DNA from 3 places in the Bacillus sp. ISL-39 genome. Region 2 is predicted to be linked to each of the others. Evidence: riboswitches for the same ligand, from Rfam matches in the RefSeq annotation. Region 2 holds a riboswitch; each other region holds the start of a gene.
What was found. Region 2 has a riboswitch for cobalamin ahead of J7E37_RS15385 (ABC transporter substrate-binding protein). Riboswitches for the same ligand answer to the same signal wherever they lie in the genome.
Positions count from the first base shown of each region.

Region 1: another riboswitch for cobalamin. It lies ahead of J7E37_RS11615 (acyl-CoA thioesterase); the one in region 2 lies ahead of J7E37_RS15385 (ABC transporter substrate-binding protein).
Region 3: another riboswitch for cobalamin. It lies ahead of J7E37_RS01965 (ABC transporter substrate-binding protein); the one in region 2 lies ahead of J7E37_RS15385 (ABC transporter substrate-binding protein).

Region 1 covers NZ_JAGGQM010000012.1:28,083-35,676, reverse strand. The annotation lists gene J7E37_RS11640 (carbonic anhydrase) at 1-173, shown strand, start outside; gene J7E37_RS11635 (sugar O-acetyltransferase) at 411-971, shown strand; gene J7E37_RS11630 (flavin monoamine oxidase family protein) at 1,103-2,197, shown strand; gene yfkAB (radical SAM/CxCxxxxC motif protein YfkAB) at 2,246-3,364, opposite strand; cobalamin riboswitch at 4,293-4,477, shown strand; gene J7E37_RS11615 (acyl-CoA thioesterase) at 4,636-5,139, shown strand; gene J7E37_RS11610 (ribonucleoside-diphosphate reductase subunit alpha) at 5,123-7,345, shown strand; gene J7E37_RS11605 (ribonucleotide-diphosphate reductase subunit beta) at 7,364-7,594, shown strand, end outside.
Region 2 covers NZ_JAGGQM010000020.1:28,672-36,265, forward strand. The annotation lists gene J7E37_RS15365 (MFS transporter) at 1-612, shown strand, start outside; gene J7E37_RS15370 (VOC family protein) at 1,073-1,456, opposite strand; gene J7E37_RS15375 (heme ABC transporter ATP-binding protein) at 1,505-2,950, opposite strand; gene J7E37_RS15380 (FecCD family ABC transporter permease) at 2,947-4,008, opposite strand; gene J7E37_RS15385 (ABC transporter substrate-binding protein) at 3,974-4,930, opposite strand; cobalamin riboswitch at 5,096-5,275, opposite strand; gene J7E37_RS15390 (hypothetical protein) at 5,534-6,310, opposite strand; gene J7E37_RS15395 (FtsW/RodA/SpoVE family cell cycle protein) at 6,790-7,594, shown strand, end outside.
Region 3 covers NZ_JAGGQM010000002.1:46,009-53,602, forward strand. The annotation lists gene J7E37_RS01940 (cobyric acid synthase) at 1-1,051, opposite strand, end outside; partial or broken gene J7E37_RS01945 (bifunctional adenosylcobinamide kinase/adenosylcobinamide-phosphate guanylyltransferase) at 1,048-1,628, opposite strand; gene cobD (threonine-phosphate decarboxylase CobD) at 1,607-2,683, opposite strand; gene cbiB (adenosylcobinamide-phosphate synthase CbiB) at 2,640-3,623, opposite strand; gene J7E37_RS01960 (adenosylcobinamide amidohydrolase) at 3,620-4,441, opposite strand; gene J7E37_RS01965 (ABC transporter substrate-binding protein) at 4,407-5,381, opposite strand; cobalamin riboswitch at 5,552-5,748, opposite strand; gene J7E37_RS01970 (hypothetical protein) at 5,978-6,460, opposite strand; gene J7E37_RS01975 (nucleoside triphosphate pyrophosphohydrolase) at 6,487-6,804, opposite strand; gene J7E37_RS01980 (hypothetical protein) at 7,422-7,594, shown strand, end outside.

The sequences.
Region 1 (7,594 bases), on a different contig from region 2:
ATGCAGTGGATCATGATGTAATCAACTGGTTAATAGGATCACAAAATATCGAGGATGTCCTTAAGAAGAATAAAGATATAATTGAAGGTCACCCCTTAATTCCTAAGTCAATACCTGTCCATGCTTATATTGCCAATCCAGCGACCGGTGAATATTATCCAGTTTCTAATTAACGCAAACTATTTTGAGAAGCGCACTTTGCAGAAGTGCGCTTTTTGAGGCCTTAGCCTTCAAATCGGTAACTTAAATAGGTATATTATTGATTGTAAGCAGTTCTTGAATGAGCCTGTCAGTAAACGATATAGTTTCGATATGGAATGACAGCGGCTATAGTAAAAAAAGTAATCATGAAGTTATAAAAAACGAGGAACTAATCCGGAACAGGGCACATAAGAAAGCAGGTAATCAAAGTGAAAACAGAAAAAGAAAAGATGCTGGCAGGGGAGATGTACAACCCTGCAGACCCAGTACTGGCAAAAGAGCGTGAGGAAGCAAGAAGAAAAGTGAGAATCTATAATTCAACTTTAGAAACGGAAGGCGAAAAGCGGACGAAATTACTAAAAGAATTACTTGGTTCAACAGGAGAAACAGTCGTGATGGAGCCTGATATACGCTTTGATTATGGCTATAATACCCATGTCGGAGAGAACTTTTTTGCCAATTTTGATTGTACAATCCTGGATGTTTGTGAAGTACGCTTTGGTGACAATTGTATGCTCGCACCCGGCGTTCAAATCTATACAGCCACACATCCGCTGCATCCAGATGACCGGAATTCCGGCCGGGAATACGCAAAGCCGATCACGTTTCGAAACAATGTCTGGATTGGCGGAAGTGCCATCATTAACCCTGGAGTCACAGTGGGCGACAATGTCGTGATTGCATCAGGAGCAGTCGTGACAAAGGATGTACCAGACAATGTAGTGGTTGGCGGCAATCCGGCCAGGGTGATTAAACAGATTGAACTATAATTAGCGCGATTCCGATGTTGGTATGTTGGGAGAGGCTGGTCTTGCCTTCGGATGAAAATTCGGCAAAGAACGATTATATGTATGTACATAATTCACTCGGACTGAAGTGTTAGTGATTGGAGGAAACGTTTATGAAGAAACCGGTCGTCATTATTGGGGCTGGATTATCTGGACTTCGGGCTGCCGCCTTCCTGCAGGCAAAAGGGATAGGCTGCAGAGTGCTGGAGGCGCGGAGCCGAGTTGGGGGCAGGATATTAAGTGTGGCAGCCAAAACCAGGCCGGAGATTGGCCGATTTGATTTGGGCCCTACCTGGTTCTGGCCGAATCATGAGCCGGCCATTACCCAACTGGTGAAGGATCTTGGGTTGCCCACCATTGAACAGCATACCGCTGGAGCCATGCTTTTCGAGCAATCGAAAACTGGTCCGGTACAGCGGCATGTACTGCCAGAGGGCGCGGTTGAGAGGTCGGTGCGGCTGGAAGGAGGGATTCAGTCCCTTACCGACGCTATCGCATCCTCACTTCCGCCAGAAACAGTCGAATTGGATACACAAGTTAACGCAATCCGATTGGATGAAGCTGATGAAGTCATGATAGAAGCAGAGCAATCTGATGGAAAAAAGAAAACCATCCGTGCAGCAGCTGTCATCCTGGCATTGCCTCCTCGAATTCTGGCGGAAAGGATTGCTTTTTCACCGCCACTCCCGGATGGACTTATGGCCAGCCTGAAAGACAAGCCGACGTGGATGGCGGGACAGGCCAAGGCAGTAGCGATTTACGACCGTCCTTTCTGGAGGGAAGACGGTCTTTCCGGCCAGGTCACCAGCTGGGCCGGTCCCTTGCAGGAAATTCATGATGCATCGCCTGAAAGCGGTTATGGCGCACTCTTTGGCTTTTTCGGCATTCCGGCAAAAATGCGGCAAGAACTTGGCGAGGAACATATTCTGAGAATGGTCACTGACCAATTGACACGGCTTTTTGGCCCTTCAGCTGATAACCCTCTTGCACTGCTTTATAAAGATTGGGCGAGCGATCCAGAAACAGCAGTGGAACAGGATGCCGAGCCGTTGACCAGCTTCCCGGACTATGGGGTGCCGGAAGGAATGAGTTCATGGGAAAAGAAGGTTGTTTTTGCAGGAACAGAAACTTCTTCCGGATACGGCGGTCACCTGGAAGGAGCACTTAAATCAGCGGAGCGAGCGGTATCTGAAGTAATGAAATTATAAAGAAAGGCCTAATCCCCAATGTCGATTGGCCTTTACTGTTAACCTTGGTTATCTGGAAACATTATGCATCATCTTGCTGAAGTCGGTCTCCTGATAGTAGCTGTTTTTGACCAGAATATTTGGGCCGAGGCAGGAGACGGCCGGGCAGTGGCAGCTTAGGTCCCTGGCAATTGCGGATTCCTGCCATGTTTGATAGGCATCTTCAAGCCTTGTGTCTTGAATATTGCCAAGCGACGGGGTGTCGCCAAAATCGGTGACGATGATGTCTCCATTGAAAATATTCACATTAAGACGTGAACGGCCATCCGGGTCGTTCCTTATAGTCACATTTTTGCTAGCATATAAACGCTTTAGGAGGTCCAGGTCCTCCAGCTTACTGCTGCATGCGTAGAACGGGAGAGTCCCGAACAACATCCATACATTTTCATCACGGACATCGAGCAGATGATGGATGGCTGCCCGTATATCATCAAGCGTCAGGGACTCAAGACTGCTGGCAAAATCGCTAGGGTACATCGGGTGCACCTCGTGCCTCTGGCAATGCATTTCCTCGACGATCTGCTTGTGAATCTTCTCGAGATATGGCAAAGTGCGTTTGTTCAGCATCGTTTCCGCAGAAACCATGACACCTGCTTTGACAATCTCTCTGCTGTTTTCAATCATTCTTGTAAAATATTTTTCGCGCTGCTGATAGTCAGGCTTCTTTTCCATCATTGCAAATCCTCCATCGATGAATTCATCGATGGTGCCCCAATTATGTGAGATATGCAGCACATCCAAATAAGGGATTACCATCTCATAGCGGGATAGATCCATCGTCAAATTGGAATTGATTTGCGTCCGGACGCCGCGTTCGGAAGCGTATTTTAAAATAGGCACGACATAATTTCTGACAGAAGAAAGAGAAAGCATTGGTTCCCCGCCGGTAAGGCTTAAAGAGCGAAGCTTCGGGATTTCATCAAGCCTTTGCAAAAGCAGCTCCAGTGGAAGTGCGGAAGGATCCTTTGTTTGCAATGTATAGCCGACGGCGCAATGCTCGCATCGCATATTGCATAGTGTGGTAGTCGTGAATTCAATGTTGGTGAGTTGAGGTTTGCCGTATTGTTCGACATCAAGATAAGCTTCCCAGGGATCATGTTGAGGGGTGATTGGTTTTATGTACTTCATGATTGACTCCTTACAGATTGGATTTCGGAAAACCACTCCATTATAACCTAGATGCAGAACTTCAACTATTCCTTCACCCCTATTTTTACGATAGTTTGTTTTACCTATATAGACAGCGATGATATAGTGATAATTACATATATTGAGCGGAAGCGAAAAAGCTGGGGTCTGTTCCGCTTGCAGAGGGAATTGAGGCTGAGGAAGATTTTGAGTGGCTAAAGGCGAATGGATATCAGCTGTTTCAGGGGTACTTATTTGGAAAGCCGGCTCCGATTGAGCAATTAGTTTGAAGTAAAAAAAAACCGTTCGATACGGTTTCTTTTTTGTTATATATTCTTGGCCGAATTCAGGGAGCACTTTTCTTCCCAAGCCTCTTTTATTTCTTGTATGGCCGCTGTCAGGAGCTCAATGTCTTTTAGAATTTGATTTCTTATTGTAGTGTCAGCACTTGATCGATACTCGTTTTTCAGTTGAATAAGTTCTCTTTGTAACAGAAAAAGCGTCAGCATCTTCATCTCCCCTTTGATGAAAAGAACTATCTTTCTCTTTATATAGTACTAAATACCCAAATTGGAGCGTTTCAAAACGTGGAATCGGGTATTTATTCCAATAATTTAAAGGAAATAAGTTCATTTTTGTCAAAAAATGAAATATTTCGACCACATTTTAAGATATATCAGCCACTTTTCGTATTTTATCGACCACATTTGGAATTAGGCTGACCTGATTTTGTGTTAGATGGAGGAAACGAACCAATTCTGGACCAGGCTCTGATTTTAAAAAAAGTGAGGGTACTGAGTGATTACAACGGATGTCCATGAGCATTTAAATACAAATGAAAAATAGTTGAAAAAGTGAGGAAGATGATTTACTATCAATTCATAACACGATATATTGTGTTAATGAATGGTTTCTATAACTAAATATTGAAATTACCGATAAGTATGGTGTCTGAACAAGACTTAATAGGGAATCTGGTGAGAATCCAGAACTGTTCCCGCAACTGTAAGTGCTGACGAAATAAGGAAGAACCACTGTCTAAAAAATAGATGGGAAGGCCTTAAATTAGGGTGAAGCACAAGTCAGGAGACCTGCCATATTTATTCGTGTTATCTTCTTCGGGAATAGGGAAGGTATACGGGGATCAATTGACAGGCTCATGCTGTTTTTGCGGCTTCCTATGAGTTGTTAATACATCAACGTTACTTAAACCCATCCTTCGAGATGGGTTTTTCTCGTTTTTCAAGGAGGTTTTCAGAGAGGAGTCAGGAATGGAAGGATTATCAGCAAATGTATCAAGGACATTCCAGAACAGGCTCGTTCTGCCGCCGGATACAAACCATCTTGGAACGATTTTTGGCGGAACGGTACTGTCCTATATTGATGAAATTGCCGCTATTGCAGCGATGAAGCACAGCAGGAGGGCGGTCGTCACTGCTTCGATTGACTCGGTTAATTTTCTGTCTTCCGCTGTGGTGGGCGATATTTTAACACTTGAAGCAGTCGTTATTTCAACAGGAAGAACATCAATGGAAGTGTTCGTGAAAGTGGAAAGTGAGAACTTGAAAGCTTGCAGGAAAACGTTAACCACCACCTCGATTCTGACCATGGTTGCAAAGGATGACAATGGTGCACCCGTTCCGGTGGAGAAGGTCATTCCAGAGAATGAGTTTGAATGGGAGCTCTTTAAGACTGCCGATATAAGAAGGAAGCACAGGCTGGAAATGAGAAAAAGTAAGCAAGCAGGAGGAATAGGAAATGAGCATTCAAGTTAGGGATGAAAAAGCCGCAAAATGGATCGAAGAAATGGAACAATCATTCCCCCGATTGGATTTTTCACAGTTCAAAGAGAAGGTGGACCGGGCTCTTGAGGTGAAAAATATGACAGATGACCAGGTTGGGAACATGTTGATTTTGACCGCAGTAGAGCGAATCGGCCGGAATGAACCAGATTGGACCTATGCTGCAGCGCGGTTTTACCTGAAAAAATTGTACATGCTGAGTTCCGGCTTTAGGGGAGAAGCTGGCTACGGTTCATTTTATGAGTTAATCAATAGGTTGATAGAAATAGGGATCTATGATCGTCTAATCGTAGAATCCTACTCCCGTGAAGAAATAGAGTATCTTGAAAAAGTCATTGATCCAGAGAGGGACAAGCTATTTACATATATAGGGCTTTTAACGATGGCAGAAAGATACCTGGCACGCACACAAAATGGGAATTTCGCCGAACTGCCTCAAGAGCGGTTCATGATCATTGCCATGACGCTGCTGGCTGAAGAACCAAAGGAAAAAAGGCTTGAGCTAGTGGAAGAGGCATACTGGGCGATTTCAAACCTCTATATGACAGTGGCTACTCCGACACTTTCGAATGCGGGCAAAAGCTACGGTCAATTATCAAGCTGCTTTATCGATACTGTTGCGGATGATTTAAGGAGTATTTACGATTCGAATACAGATATATCTACCTTAAGCAAAAATGGCGGCGGCATTGGCGTTTATCTTGGAAAGATCCGTAGCCGAGGCAGTGATATCAAAGGCTTTAAAGGGGTCAGTTCCGGAGTCATCCCCTGGATGAAGCAGCTGAATAACACAGCTGTTTCTGTAGATCAATTAGGGCAGCGCCAGGGCGCGATTGCCGTGTATCTTGATGTCTGGCATAAAGATATCTTCCCGTTCCTTGATGCAAAACTGAACAATGGAGATGAGCGCCAGAGGACACATGATTTGTTTTCGGGTATATGTATTCCTGATTTATTTATGGAACAAGTAGAAAAACGAGGCGACTGGTATCTGTTTGATCCACATGAAGTCAGGAGTGTCATGGGGTATTCTCTTGAAGATAATTTCGATGAGGCAAAGGGTGCGGGATCCTTCCGGGAAAAGTATTGGGCTTGTGTAAACCACCCTGGTTTGTCACATGAAGTGGTCCCTGCCATCGAAATCTTTAAATCAATCATGATCTCTCAGCTTGAAACCGGCACACCTTATATGTTTTACAGGGATCAGGTCAACAGGCTTAATGCCAATCACCACAAAGGGATGATTTATTGCAGCAACCTTTGCACGGAAATCACCCAAAATATGAGTCCGACCCTTTTGGAAGAGGAAACAGTCGAAGACGGAAAAATCTTAATCTATAAAAAGCCAGGTGATTTTGTCGTCTGCAACTTGTCATCGATAGCTTTGGCAAAGACCGTCGCGGATGATGTACTTGATAGAGTGATAAAAATTCAGGTCAGAATGCTGGATAATGTCATCGATATCAATGAGATCCCTGTGCTGCAGGCTCAAATAACCAACAAGAATTACAGGGGAATCGGACTGGGGACATTCGGCTGGCATCATTTGCTGGCTCTGAAGGAAATCAAATGGGAAAGTGAAGAAGCTGTCGAGTACTGTGATACTCTCTATGAAAAAATAGCCTATTGGACCATCTGCGCAAGTCTGGAATTGGCAAAAGAAAAAGGGGCGTACCCCTATTTTGAAGGCTCCGATTGGTCGACAGGCCAGTTTTTCGAGAAGAGACAATATGCTGGTGAAAGATGGGGGAAACTCGCTGAGGAAGTAAGACTGCATGGAATCAGGAACGGCTACTTAATGGCAGTGGCACCAAACTCCTCAACCTCGATTCTTGCGGGTTCAACAGCAAGCATTGACCCGATTTTCCGGCTTGAATATTCCGAGGAAAAGAAAGATTACAAGATTCCGGTCACCGCACCAGATCTGTCAGCCGAAACGATGTGGTTCTATAAGACAGCCTACAACCTGGACCAGCACTGGAGCATCAGGCAGAATGCCAGGCGTCAGCGCCATATCGATCAATCGATCTCGTTTAATTTTTATGTAACAAATACAATCAAGGCAAAGGCACTGCTGGATTTGCATATGGATGCCTGGAAATCAGGATTGAAAACCACTTATTATGTCCGCTCCACTTCAAGCAGTGAGTTTGACGAATGTGAAAGCTGTCATAGTTAAGAGGAGGGACGGATTAAGATGAACCAATTAAAGAAAAGACTGCTTGTCGACGTCGGTGCGCCGAATTCTTCCACCGGGATTATAAATGGACAAAGTTCCAATATACTGAACTGGGATGATGTCCGCTTCCCGTGGGCCTACCCAAAATACAAGAGAATGCTGGGCAATTTCTGGACCCCATTTGAGATCAATATGTCAAAGGACATTAAACAATTTTCGATGCTTTCCAAAAAAGAACAGGATGCCTTT
Region 2 (7,594 bases):
AGAACAAGCAATCCTCTTGAAGAGGTGAACTGGACAGTCCAGGAAGCAGTCAAAACACGCGCATACTGGCTTTTGCTTTTTTGCGTGGGTATTCCGGCTCTCGTCAACACTGGACTTACTTTTCATTTGATTTCTATTTTTAAAACAAATGGGATTTCGCCGGGAATTGCCGCGCTAGTATTAAGCTTGATGGCACTGATCGGGTTTCCGGTCACTCTGATTGCAGGACCGCTGCTGGACCGGGTAAAAGTACAGTACGTCCTGGCTGGAATTTTCGCCGGGGAAATCATTTTCATCCTCGTGCTGCTGGCAGCTGATCAAACAGCAATCGCGATTGCATTCGGGGTATTATGGGGAATCAGCGGGGGCTTCGAAAGGATTACCTTGAACTATGTATGGCCTAGCTTTTTTGGCCGGAAGTCGCTTGGCAGTATCAAAGGGTCGGCTATGACCGTCACTGTGCTTGGTTCCGCCTTGGGTCCTCTTCCATTTGGCCTCGCCTACGATTATTTTGCCGGGTATGAGGAAATTCTGCTGATGTCCATTATCCTTCCGGTGCTTGGGATGGCAGCTGCACTACTTGCGAAGAAACCGGTGAAGGAATTCTTGTGATTTCAGCATTTGATAGATGTGTTCCTTAGTTAATTGCAACTTATATTAAACGCATGATTTTGCTTGTTACCGAAATCATGAGGCTTTCGGGTTTTCGGGCACATGCCGGCCTTACTTGTTACCGAATTCAACGCTCCTTTCCGGTTTCGGGCACATGTTGGCCTTACTTGTTACCGAAATCACGAGGCTTCCCGGTTTTCGGGCACATGTTGGCCTTACTTGTTACCGAAATTACCGATCCTTTCCGGTTTCGGGCACATGTTGGCCTTACTTGTTACCGAAATTACCGATCCTTTCCGGTTTCGGGCACATGCCGGCCTTACTTGTTACCGAATTCAACGCTCCTTTCCGGTTTCGGGCACATGTTGGCCTCAAGAGCCACTATAACTTAATACTCAGTCTCATTAGCTCACCATAAATAACAAAGTCCTGCAGCTCAATGAACTGCAGGACTTGTTTTTCACCCAATCGGGGTGCATATCTCAATATAATGCCCATCTGGGTCGGCTGCATAGGCGACGACCTGGCCCCATGGTTTTTCGGTTGGCTCGAGCAGGATCGGGACTCCGGCGGCCCGCAATTTTTCCACAGCGCCATGGACGTCCTCTGTAACAAATCCGAGCTCAAAGGTTTGTTCCTTCCTTACTCCATCCGGGATTGGGAGCGTCGTGATCTCGCGGCCGCTTTCCCGGGTGTTCATCGACAGAACGGTGTTGCCAGTTTCATACTCGATATAGGTCCCAAATTCATTGCGAAGTTTAAGGCCAAGCAGCTCACCGTAAAATTGCTTCGTTTTTTCCAGATCGGAAACATATAAAATGACATAGCCCATTTTCAATTCCATCATCATCACCTCTTAAAAATAAATTCGAGATGGAATGTCGGGTTTCCTTCATTTATGTTCAATCGCGCTTTTACTAACTCTATACTTCAATATCGCTTCCTTCGTGCAGGTATAAATTCCCTCGCTGATCAGCTTGCCGAGCGGAGTCGCCGTGCCTGCGTAAGAAATTGCTGCTCCCTGCTGGGTGGCAGCGATGCAGATACTATCCGTAGAAATGCCAGCTGACTGGCCAGCAATACCTGCCCCGCTTCCCTCTAGCTCCTGCAAAACACTAATTTTCGCTTCTGCCGCGGTCATTGCGCTCTGGATAAAAGCTTCCTCGGAAATCCTGTGGTTAATGAACAGCCAGGTGTTGATATTCCGTGGTCTGTCCCGATGAGTGTGCCCAGCGGAAACCAGAATGAAAATCGACATACCGTCTGCCTCAAAAAGACGGTATGATGCTGTGTCTGCTGAAACAGCCGTCATCATCCCAACAGTTTCGCTTGGAAGAAATCCATTTTCCTGCAAATACTCGGCCATCTCCGCCTTATGGTCGCTACAGTCATACTCCATCGGTACAATCCGGTGCACGAACGTGCTGTGCCACCCGATCCCGGCACCGGTTATTCCCGAGGACATTGTCCGCAATTTTACCGGTGACTGCAGAACAATCCGGTCTTGCCCGACGTCAAGATACCTGGCATCAATCTTGAGGTTATCCTTATGACCGACGTCCGCTTCAGGAACCAGCAGCAATTGCGGCCTGGCAATTTCCGGGTGGGGGTGGTTTTTGATCTGCGTCTTATAGACACTCTTGATTCGCTCTTCTTTTAAAACTTCAGCAGGAGTATCAACAATCAGAACCTCACCGTTTTCCATCAAAAGCAGCCTGTCACAATATAATGATGCCAGGTTCAAGTCATGGAAAATCGAAACGACAGTCAACCCCTGTTCGGATGCCCATTTTTTCAGCAAGTCCAGCAGCTCTTTTTGAAAACTCAGGTCGAGATGGTTCGTAGGCTCATCGAGCAGCAGAATCCTCGGCTGCTGCGCAAGTGCCTGCGCGAGGTAGACTCGTTGTTTTTCGCCGCCGGATAGTTCTGTGATTGATTTTTCCTGAAGGTGGGTGATGCCCGTCTGTTCCATTACCTCCTGGACAATCTCTTCATCCTCATCTCGCCAGCTATTGAACCAGCCTTTCTGGTGTGCATAGCGGCCGAGCGAGACGGTTTCTTTTACACTATAAGAAAAGGCTTGATCCGCATGCTGCGGCAGGACTGCCATCATCCTGGCAAGCTGTTTCGGTGAATACTGGGTCAATGGCCGGCCATCCAGCTCAATGGCACCTTCCCTGAATTCCAAAGCGCCGCTGATCATTTTTAAGAGTGTGGTCTTCCCGCTTCCATTTGGGCCCAGGATGCCGAACAGCTCCCCTTTTCCTACCTCAAAACTGATATTCTTCAGGACCTCGCCGCCTGCATATCCGCCTGTCAAACTCTTCACTGTGATCATCGGCCTGCACTTCTTTCCCTGCGATTTTTCATTAAAATGAATGCAAAAACCGGAGCACCGATTAATGCCGTGATCACGCCAATCGGCAATTCCGAAGGGGCGATAATCGTTCTTGAGATCAGGTCTGCGAGGATCAGGAAGCCGCTGCCAATCAGGACGGATAACGGCAGCAGATGGCGATGGTCCGGACCCCAGATTGTCCTTGTCAGGTGTGGAATGACGAGACCGACAAATCCGATCGTTCCTGATACAGCTACGGCCGATCCTGTTAAAAGAGAACCCGACAGCAAAATCAGCAGCTTGCGGCGCTCGACATTGACACCGAGATGCTGTGCCCTTTCCTCACCAAAGGACATTGCATTCAATTCCCTTGTATTGGCAAGCAATATCACTAAACCAATCATAAAGAAAGGAAAAATAATCTTAATGTATTCCCAGCCGCGCATCGACACGCTGCCAAGCAGCCAGCCGATGATTTGCCGCAGCTCTTCGCCGGAAAGGGCAATCATCAAAGAAATGAATGAACCCAGAAATGAACTTAAGATGATTCCGGTTAAGATGATTGTTTCCACCCTGAGCAGTCTGTCGACTTTGCGGGCAAAAAACAGTACAAACAAGACGGTGGCGAAGGCGAACAAAATGCTTAGCACTGGCAATGTGAAGACACCGATCAGCGGCAGCGAAATGCCGAAAAACAGAGTAACGACTGCGCCGATGGAGGCACCTGATGAAATCCCAAGCGTATAGGGATCTGCCAGTGGATTGCGCAACAGGCCCTGGAACGCGGCACCGGCAATCGCCAGCGACGCACCGACAAGCCCTGCCAGCAGCACACGCGGCAGCCTGATATCCATGACAATACTTGCATGCATCGGATCAATTCCCTGTCCCTGAAAGCGGAAAACTTCAGCAACAATGATTTCTATAATGGCTGGTACAGGAATGGAAACCGTACCAATGGATATGCCCAGCAGCATCGATATGATCAAAAACACCGCCGTGATTAGATAGGCGATTGATTTGTTATTTAAAAATGTCCGGGTAAATGGCTTTTGCAAGCTCCTCTGCTCCTTCAGCGAGCCTTGGACCTGAACGGGTTACAAGGTCGGAGTGGACATCGTAAACCTGCTGCTCCTTGACCGCTTTCACATTATTCCAGCCCTGCCGTGCAAGCACCTGCTCAACTGGCTTTTCTGTATAGTATCCATAGGTTGTCACAACCACATCAGGATTACGCTCAACAATTGCTTCCGGGTCGACCTTCGGCCAGCCCTCCATATCTCCGGCAGCGTTCTTTGCACCAATCAGCTCAAGCATTTCATTGATAAAAGTGTTCTTGCCGGCTGTGTAGATTTCCGGTGCTGGTGAGACCTCCACAAAGACCGTCTTTTGCTCTTCCGGCTTGATTGTTTCAGCTTTCTTTTTTAATTCCGCAAAACTATTTTTCATCTTGTCTACAAGCTCATCCGCCTTTTCTGACTCGCCAATGGCCTTGCCAATCATCTCGATTGATTGATACACTTCTTCAAATGACTGTGCATCATTCACAACGACAACAGCAATTCCCGCATCCTTTAATTGTTGAAGGCCTGCTTCTGCAGTGTCCGCGGTCGAACCGGGGGCAAGTACGAGGTCAGGTTTCAGAGAAATCATTTTCTCGATATTGAATTCCATTCCGCCGATTTTTTCCTTCGACATTGCATCCTCTGGATAATTGTCGAAATCGGTGACGCCGACAATCGCCTCTCCGCTCTCAAGTGCGTAGACAATTTCCGTGTTGCTCGGAATCAGAGAAATGATCCTTTCAGGCTTTTCTAAAATGACCACTTCTTCATCAATTGCGTCTTTTACCGTGACAGGGAATCCCGTCTTCTGCTCCTGTGCGGCTTTTTCGCTTTCCTTCTTTTCGGGCTGTGCTTCGGTACCGCAGCCTGCCAGGATCATGGCTGCAGCCACCATCATCATTAATAACTTCTTCATTCGCTTCTCCTCCAAATTTTTCGATTAACTTTGTTAAGTATGGCTTTAACACAGCCAAAACACAAAAAAACATCTCCACCTGAAGGGGAGATGTCCGAGTAAGCAAATGTTTTTATCATCATAAAAGACATAGAGCTTGTCGGCACCTCCCTATCCTCGTAAGTTTGTTGGTGCAATGGACAGGCAGGTCTCCTGGCTCATGGTCAATGCTCGCTGCGCCTTCCCATACATTTGTACAGTGGCAGTTGCAGCTTGCTCTCATTTACAGTGGCGGGACCGCGTTGGATTTTCACCAACTTCCCTATTAAGTCTCTTTTAAAAGACACCTGTTCATTTCGATATGTAATTTTCCGCTACATCCAATTATACACGATTTGCCAAAAACCGCTTCAAAATTTTTGCTTTTTCGACTTTATTGGGGGCTCTTTACTCAAACTTTGCTGCTATTGACTACAAAATAGGATGGAATGACCTATGTTTCTTCGCAAAGTTGACTCTTTTTATGAGAAATGAGCATGCAACTTAATACCGACCTGCAAAATGGCTTTATATTACGTTAAAATCAGCTTTAGGATTTTAACAACAATCTTTCCGAAAACAGCTTTATTGGGCAAACAAGCTCCATTCTTTCGCTTTTTTATCGAAGACAATCCTGCCATCCGGATTGCTGCGGCTTGCTTTCTTATATTCATCATGCATGTCATCCATGTTGGCAAAATCCCCGATGACCCAGATTGGTATTTCAATTCTGTTGCGGTTTTGCTGGATGTTCTTCAGCGAAAAAACCGCCCCTTCCTTCAAGGCTGGTATCAATGATTTCAGGATTTCCTTGCTGACAAAAGGATAGGATTTCTTTTTCCGGATTCCGAGCAGCGTTTTTTCCGGCTTCATTTCCCCCAGTTTTCCTGACAGGACATAGCCAAGCATGCGGAAAAAGTCATTGAGATTTCGGTAATAGGTTTTGTTATACCAGCCATCTTCAGTGGACAGAAACACAAAACGATTATTAAGCTGATTATAGAAGGGCAGTTTCAAATGGTGCTTAATATGCCCTAGATATAGAAGCTCAGCGATCTCCTGGGCAGACAGCACATTCAGTGCTTCCACTTCCTCAAAATCGATCCAGCAAAAATCCCCGAATGCATGGACATTGGCTCCAACCAGTTTTTCGACGCTGTCCTCAGGTACATACTCAAATAAAGTATGTCTGTTGAACTCACCATCTTCATAGCGATGCTTCAACAGCAGCAGATGGTTGAGCGAATCAGACAATGATCTGGCGAATTCATGGAATTCAATCCCATGTGAGAGCACATACTGGTCTCGTTCGTTCATATGGACATATAGTAAATCCCTGCTGTAAGGATGGTTCTTTTTCAAAGGCAAAACCTCCTGGAAAAATTCTCAGCTGCAAAATTGCCAGCGGCTCCGTACAAAATAACACTTCTTCCATTCTAACAAAAACGGCAGAAAATATCTTATTCTGACTCTTCAAAAACATAATTATTATCTGCCTCTCCCGTAAAAGAATCCCCGCCAAAAAAGAAACTATTCTTCCTTACTATTCGTCTATTATTTAGGCTCTTTTCTCAAACTTTGTTGCTATTGACTACAAAATAGGATTGAGTTACCTAAGTCTCTTCACAAAATTAACGCTTAATATGAGAAAAGAGCTTACAAACTTAGTACCGACTTACAAAATGCCTTTTATCACGTTAAAGTCGGCTTTAGGATTTTAACTATAATCTTTACGAAAACAGCCATTATTTACAGGAAAATGTTACCTCATCAGGGATTGTAAGGATATTTCATCTCTGCTAGCATAGTATTGTAGAAACGTATCGGACAGGGTGTGGCAAATGGAGAAGCCTCTAAAAAAAATTGATCGTTTTGACTGGACATTGACGCTCCTTTTACTGTTGTTCTTTTTGACTAGCTGCTTCGCGATTTACAGCGCCCAGAGAACAGGCCAATATGTTGGACAGAACTTTTTATATAAACAAATCTTCTGGTATGTCGTTGGGTCGGGGATCATCGGTGTTGTGATGATGTTCGACAGCGAACAGTACCGCAAGCTTAGCTGGTATTTGTACGGTTTTGGAGTCTTCCTGCTCATCTTCCTGTTTTTCGCTCCTGCCAGCATAGCAGAGGAAAGGAATGGCGCAAAAAGCTGGTTTTTCATCGAACCATTCGGTTCGATCCAGCCTTCGGAATTCATGAAAGTCTTTCTGATTCTTGCCTTGAGCAGCACGATCTATGCCCACCATAAGAAACATTCGATCAAGACTCTTCAAACTGACTTCCTGCTTTTCATCAAGCTTGGCTTCATAACCGCCATGCCACTTGGAATGATCATGCTTCAGCCCGACCTGGGCACCTCTCTAGTCGTGCTTGCGATTTTCACCGGGATCATCCTGGTGTCAGGCATCACTTGGAAGATCATCCTTCCGCTCTATGGCAGTGGAGCTGCACTAGGTGCCGGTATCCTGTATCTTGTCATCTGGAAACCAGAAATCCTGAAAAAATACCTGGGGGTAAAAACCTATCAGTTCGGGCGCATTTATGCGTGGCTTGACCCTGAGAGCTACCCCGAATATGGGTACCATCTATTAAAATCACTCAGTGCCATTGGTTCCGGCATGCTTACCGGGAAAGGCCTGAATG
Region 3 (7,594 bases), on a different contig from region 2:
AAACAGTGCCGCTATCACTCCCAAACGGGTCGATGAGTTTCTCACCAAGCATTTGATAGCCTCCGCAAATCCCGGCGATAAAACCGCCGTTATCAGCATAATCGCGGAGCCAGCTGAAAAGCCCTGCCTTTTTAAAATATTGAAGATCCTTGATTGTGCTTTTTGTGCCAGGAAGGATGACGGCATCAGGTTCTCCGATTTCTTCAACAGAACTCACCCATCGGACCGACACATCGTTCTCAAGGTAGAAAGGCTCTATATCACTGTAGTTTGAAATATACGGCGGCTTGAACACCGCAATATCAATACCCGCCCTGTATTTGGAAGCTGGTATCGATAAGGAATCCTCGCCATCAATCATATGGTTTTCGAGAAAAGGGAGTACACCGAGAACGGGAATCCCTGTCCTGGATTCCAGCCATTTAATCCCTTCTTCGAACAAGGATTGGTCACCGCGGAATTTATTGATAATCAATCCTTTTACCCGCTGTTTTTCTTCCGGGGACATTAGTTCCAACGTGCCGATAATGCTGGCAAATACCCCGCCTCTGTCAATATCCGCGACCAGAACAGCTGGTACATCGGCGATTTCCGCTACCTTCATGTTGACTAGCTCACGGTCCTTCAAATTGATTTCCACAGGGCTGCCAGCACCCTCCATAACAATCATTTCATACTCCTGGCCAAGCTTTTCAAAAGCTGAACGGATTGCTTCAAGTCCCTGTTCGTAAAAAACATCCCTATATGCCTTCCCTGACAAGGTGTGAATCGCCTTCCCAAATAAGATCACTTCCGCGTCCTGGTCGGACCTCGGCTTTAGCAGAACGGGATTCATCCAAACCGTTGCCTCTGTCCTAGCAGCCTCTGCCTGGATTCCCTGGGCTCTGCCGATTTCTTTTCCATCAGCGGTGACATACGAATTGTTGGACATATTCTGCGACTTGAACGGCGCTACCCGTACGCCCTCATTTGCATAGGCCCGGCAGATGGCAGTGGCAATCAGACTTTTCCCAACATCAGAGGCTGTACCAAGAACCATGATTCCATTCACGGAGAACCCTCCCCCTTCATCATAATCGGCACCCCAGCTTCAACTAAATAAGCATAATCCGCCTCTTTTACAATAGCTTGATGAAGCTGGCCGAGCACTTTAGCATAAGTAAATACAAGCGCTTCATCCGCTATCGCTTCCCCATGGACCTCATTGCTGACAACGATAAATGTTCTTGCTTGTTGAGCCACTTGATTCAGCTCATTCATGATCTTAGTTACGATCATTTCTGGGAAACCATCACTTTCCCACTGCCCATCTTCATGAAAAAATTCATTATTCAACAGCGTGGTCAGGCAATCCAGCAGGACGATATCATTTTTTGTCAGAACGGTAGAAAACGGGGAAAGATTCCTGGGGATTTCCAGGTTCTCCAATTCAGCCCGCTGAGTTCCCGGTCCTGCTGGTGGCGCATGATTCTCTCTTTCATTTCATGATCGCTTGGCTGTCCTGCAGCGACGTAGTGGAGCTGTCCGGAATATTTTGCTTCCGATTTCCCCGCGAGGATCTCGGCAAAACGACTTTTGCCGCTGCGGACACCACCGCTGATAAAAATCAAAGACGACTGTCCAGCCATTCAGCCACCGCCCCCATCAATTTGTCATTGGCTTCAGGTCCCTTGATGGCAAATCGCAGCCATTCACCCTCAAGTCGAGGAAAGTTCAAAGTATGTCTTGGGATGATTCCCCTATTAAGAAGGTATTGCAGGAATGGATACTGGCCTTTAAGAGACGGGTCCTTTAGAAGATAAAAATTAATACGGGATGGAGAAACCAGCAGGTCCCGTTTTTTGTAAAAACGGAAAAGACGTTGTCTTTCCTGTTCGATTAAGGCAATGGTTTCTTTTATGTATGATTCACTATCGAGGCACCATTCACCTGCCTTCAAGGCAATCGCATTTGTGCTCCAATGCGGCTGGAAGGCTGCAATCTCCCTGATGACTGCTGGGTCTGCGAGCAAATAGCCAAGCCTCAAGCCAGGTATAGCAAACATTTTTGTCATCGACCTGATGATAAGTAAATTCGGATATTCCTTTATGTAATGGGTGATCGATTCGTATTCTGCGAGGAAGTCGTAAAATGCCTCATCGACAATCAGCAAGCATTGATGCCTTCTGCACTCCTCCAGCAAATGAACAATGATCGATTTTGGATAGTAGGCACCGGTGGGATTATTAGGATTGCAAAGGAATAAAGCATCCGCTTTCTGGAGCTTGTCACTTAAACCCTCTTCCATCCATGCCCAGCTGGCTTGCAGGTGGTGGTGCAGTACCTGGCAGCCGTTTACCCTGCAAGCTTCTTCATATTCCGAAAAAGCAGGCTGGACAATCACCGCCTGTTTTCCAGCAAGCATCCGGCCAATCAGGGAAATGATTTCAGCGCCCCCGTTCCCCAGGAGGATCTGGTTTTCCTGCAATCCTACCGTTTCAGCGATCTTTCTTTTTAAAATCGTTCCGTTAGGATCCGGATATTCAGTGACCGACTCAAGGAGCTGGCCCCAATTCTCTTTTAACACAAGAGGCGGACCCAGTGGATTAATATTGGCACTGAAATCCAGCTTTTCTTCCGGAACTGGCAGATTCATTGCTTCATATAAATAATGTGGATTGGCACCATGAGCCGGCCATTTCAATGAAAATCCCCCCAAGCCACAGCACTGCCAAAAAGAGCGGAACAGTCGCTGTCACGATTTTGTTTGCTGCTAGAATATGATTTCTCTCGAGGGTAACAAGTGCTTCACCCATCGTGGCGCGTTTAGAAATGACACCTTTATAATAATTTATGCCTCCGAGCTGGACACCCAGTATCGCCGCCACAGCAGCCTCTCCCCATCCGCTGTTTGGGCTCGGGTGCTTTTTAGCATCGCGTCTGACCATTTTCCAGGCGGCAATTCTTGTAGTGTAAAGCGGGCGGTTCATCACTACCATACAAAGCGAAGTAATCCGGCTTGGCACCCAGTTTACCAGATCATCAAGTTTTGCTGACGCCCAGCCAAAGTCAAAATACTTATCGTTTTTATAGCCGACCATCGAATCACAGGTATTGATAGCCCGATATAAAAGCGCAAGCGGAGCTCCTCCTATCACTGCCCAGAAAAGCGGGGCAGTAATGCCATCGCTCGTGTTCTCTGCTACCGTTTCGACAGCAGCCCGGACAATCTCTGGTTCCTGAAGCTGCTCTGTATCGCGGCCAACAATCCAGGACAGCTTGTGTCTCGCCTCTCCCAAATCATTGTCTTCAAGCGGCTCATAGACGGATAGCCCGGCTTCCTTAAGGCTTTTTTGGGCAATCGCAGTCGAAATCAGCACTGCTTCCATCAGGATTCCCGCTACTGGATGCAGGAAGTAAAATAATGATGTGATAAGGATAGCGATGCTTCCGACAGTCAGCAGGACGGAAGCGACCATTGCAATTCCCTTTGCTTTTCTGCCGCTTCCTTTATTCATTCGCCTGTCCAACTTCGAAATAAGCGTGCCCATCCACTTCACAGGGTGCGGCCAGTCCGGCGGATCACCAACAAACCAATCAAGGATGACTGCAAGTGTCACCGCGATAAGGTGGTTCAGAATCATATCTTCACCCTTTTCTTGCTGTTCGTGATTGCTTCAACTGTACATTCATGGACACCCTTGCCAATAGTCCGCCCAAGAGGAGTAATCGTGCCAGCGTATTCCAGCATTTGTCCCCGCTGGGTTGAAGCAACCAAGATACTGTCGGTGGATGTACCCGTTGCCACTGAACCTGACAGACTATCCCTTATTTCCAGATCGTGCAGAGCCTTTGTCTTCGCTTCAGTAGCTGTCATAATGCTCTGGATGAAAGCTTCCTCCGTCATTTCTCCGTTGACAAATATCCAAATGTTAATGGTGCCAGGTGAGATGTCATAGGAATAATACTTGCTGCTTTTCGAGGCGTCCACCGCATTGCCGGTACCTGCCGTAACGACGATAAACACTGAAAACTCTTCATCCTGATAGTGCTTATAATATACATCCTCCACCATCACGGCAGTCATCATCCCGACCGTTTCCCCAGGCTCGAATCCCTGTTCCTTCAAATAATGGATCATTTCTTCCCGGTGATCACTGCAATCATAACTCTTATCCACATGCCGGTTCACGAAGGTGCTGTGCCAGCCGGTGCCCGCTCCGACAACTCCCGAAGACATCGTTCTTAAAGGAATAGGAGAATGCAGGACAACGAAGTCTTCTGTCATTTTCAGATAGCTTTCTCCTATTTCCACTGGTGTTGCATTGTATGGGTGGGCAGCAGGAAACAAACTTGTTTCCTGCGACGCTCCCTTATATTGAGGCTGTTTTTTATTGCTCCTCCGCAAGACACGGGAAATCACCTTATTATTTAAAAACATCCGGGTAAACCGCTTTTGCAAGCTCTTCTACTCCTTCTGTCAGCCTCGGGCCTGTTCGCGTCACCTTGTCTGAATGAACATCGACTACACGGTTCTCTTTGACCGCCGTAATCTTGTCCCATCCTTCACGGCTTGTTACATTTTTCACCGGCTCAGGTGTATAGTAACCGTGGGTCGTGACAATTACCTCAGGATTGCTTTCAATAATGGCCTCTGAATCCAGCTTAGGCCATCCCTCTTCTTTAACGGTGTTTTCCGCATTAATGATCTGCAGCATTTCGTCAATGAAAGTATTTTTCCCAGCAGCATAAACTTCAGGCGCCGGCGAAACTTCAACGAATACTGACTTTCTATCTTCCTCTTTTATTTCCTGGGCTTTTGTTTTGACCACTTCAATTTTTTCCTTCATGTCCGCAATCAAAGCATCTGCTTTTTCCTTTTCGCCTGACGCAGTACCAACCATGCTGATTGACTCATAAACTTGATCGAATGTCGTCGCATCATTAACGACAAGCACAGTAATACCCGCATCTCTAAGCTGCTGAAGTCCAGCTTCAGAGGAATGAGCACTTGAAGCATGCGCAAGAACCAAATCAGGCTTTAAAGAAATGATTTTCTCGACATTGAACTCCATGCCGCCAATTTTCTCTTTCTCCGCCACTTCTTCTGGGAAATTATCAAAATCAGAAACTCCGACAATTTGCTCATCAAGACCCAATCCGTAGGCAATTTCCGTATTGCTCGGAATCAGGGAAACGATTTTTTCCGGTTTCGATTCAATGGTCACTTCCTGTCCTGTTCCATCCGTTATGCTGACAGGGAATTTCGCTTCTGCCTGCTGGGCTGTTTCCGTTTTCTTTGTATCTTCTTGTTTAGTCTTATCAGCATTGTCGCTGCCACACCCAGCCAGCGCACCAATCGTTAATAATAAAGCAAATAAAAATGCATTCAATTTCTTCATCTTTCATTCCTCCGAATTATCTTTTGTAATAGTCCTCACTTTTTGCATAACAAAACAAAACCTGTCTATAAAACTAAAAAAACACCTCCATTTTACTCATGGAGATGTTTGTGTCGGTTCCTCTTATAAAAAGCCAGAATCGTTCCCAAACACCTCCTATCCTCGTAGGTTGTGGCGCGAAGAATCAGGCAGGTCTCCTGGCTTCTGGTCATTGCAATCAAGCGCCTTCCCATACAAAAAGTACAGTGGCATCAGGCTTGAAGCTCCCAGTTACAGTGGCGGGACCGCGTTGGAATTTCACCAACTTCCCTATTAAGTCTCTAAACTACTAATTGGTTTAGAAGACACCAGATTCTTTATGTATTAAATTTTCCGCTGGTTTTAATTATACACAAATAATGTCGAGAGGAGTAATAAATTGTATGAATTTGCTATAATTCAATTTTTTCACTCTCATTTTTGGCTTCAAGCAAAACCGGTTCTATCTCAAATAATAAGTAGGCCGAACGATAAGTAGATGACTCGAATTAATTGTTTCACTTAAGCGCCCTTTTAAAATCTTTATACAAGTATTAGAGATTTCTAAGAAAAAAAACTTAATTCAGACTCTCTAACCATGAAATGAACTTGGTTCTATTCCTCTCATACCAATCATTGCACACAAGATATTTTTCATTATGTATAGTAACCGGCTTTGCCCAATAACGGAAATATCCATTCACTGTTCTTTGTTCTATTAACGGACGGTCATATGTAACCTTTTTAAGCATCGGATAATTTATGTCAAATAAATTCTTGCAGTGTCTTGCATCCTGTAAAACTCTTATCTTTTCGGGACTTAGTAAGTCGTTTCGTATTATTTGGGCTAATTTTGTTCTTACCAATTCACCTATCTTCTCACTGCTTTTAACATGTATAGAGTTTGGCAGTGAAATGGATTTTTCGGGTTGGATTCCTTCCATCTTCTCGTGATCTCTTATCCATTTTTTCATATACTTGATCTTTTGTTTATTTGTAAGTCCATCTACTGACGCTTCCAGCAGTCTATTAAAGGTTATCTTAAATGTCTTTTTATCCATCATTTTTTCTCCCTAATTATCTTTAACTATTCTTCTACATTAATCAAATAAATCCTTTCCCTAAACCCGCCTCTAACCTCTGCTTTCCGTTTACGTATTTCCTCAATCTGATCAATTGTATAACCTTGAACTTCTGCTAATGAATGCATTACTTCTAATAAATCCGCCAATTCCTCAGCTGCTTCTTGATTGCTATTACTCTGAACATACTCGTTCAGTTCTTCAAATGCTTTATTTTTCAACTCTTTGATATAATCCTCATGTACTAATTTTCTCGTATTAAATGATTTTCCAGACTGGTGAATGATTTCAGGTATTCTGTCTCGGACTAGCTTGTTATACATCTTTGATTTGCCCATACTTGGACCATTAACCCACTTCCTGAAAAAGTGCCAATCCCGGACTGAACCATCTTCATGTAAAACTCCCAGATACGTTCCATCCCCTTTTCCTACCTGCCAAATCGCCTGAGCCGAGTTGGGCTTATCCGTGATTCCGTGATGCATTACATATTCTATAAATGCTTGTTTTCCTGGTTTAACGCTCTCCGCAACGTAGGCAACTAAATATATATCAATACAGCTGGCACCTAAATCATTTGGGTCCTGGTTTAAAATATGCTGTTTCACAAGATTCGTTCTGCGCTCCTTTGTCGGTGCATTCATCACTTCTCTTTTGATTTTACTAATCTGATAAGCTGCATAACTCCTCTTTTCCCATTGCTTTAATTGACTTACATCCCCTTCAACTACAATCAATTTATCAATCACATTCTTCAAATTGGACACAGTTGGAATGACATTTAGATGAATACTTCTGCCTCTTAAGTTTCCTGGCAAATCAAATTTTTCCTGAGTAAAAGATGCCATGTCTTTTTCCCTCAATTCAGAATATATTTTAGTTAAATTATACCATTCAGCTATTCTAAGTGATATATTCATAGAAAAAGGAAGTGTTATTTATGGCTATAAAGATGTATGCTGAAATACTGAAATTTCCATATGTAATCGTTTATGACACAGCTAATGGAAACAAGCTTCATAAGACAACCTGTTCCTATATCACAAAAAAGAATTTTGATCTGAAAGTGATCATTAATCAGGAGAAGAACGGTTACTATCTGCCTCTGGAACA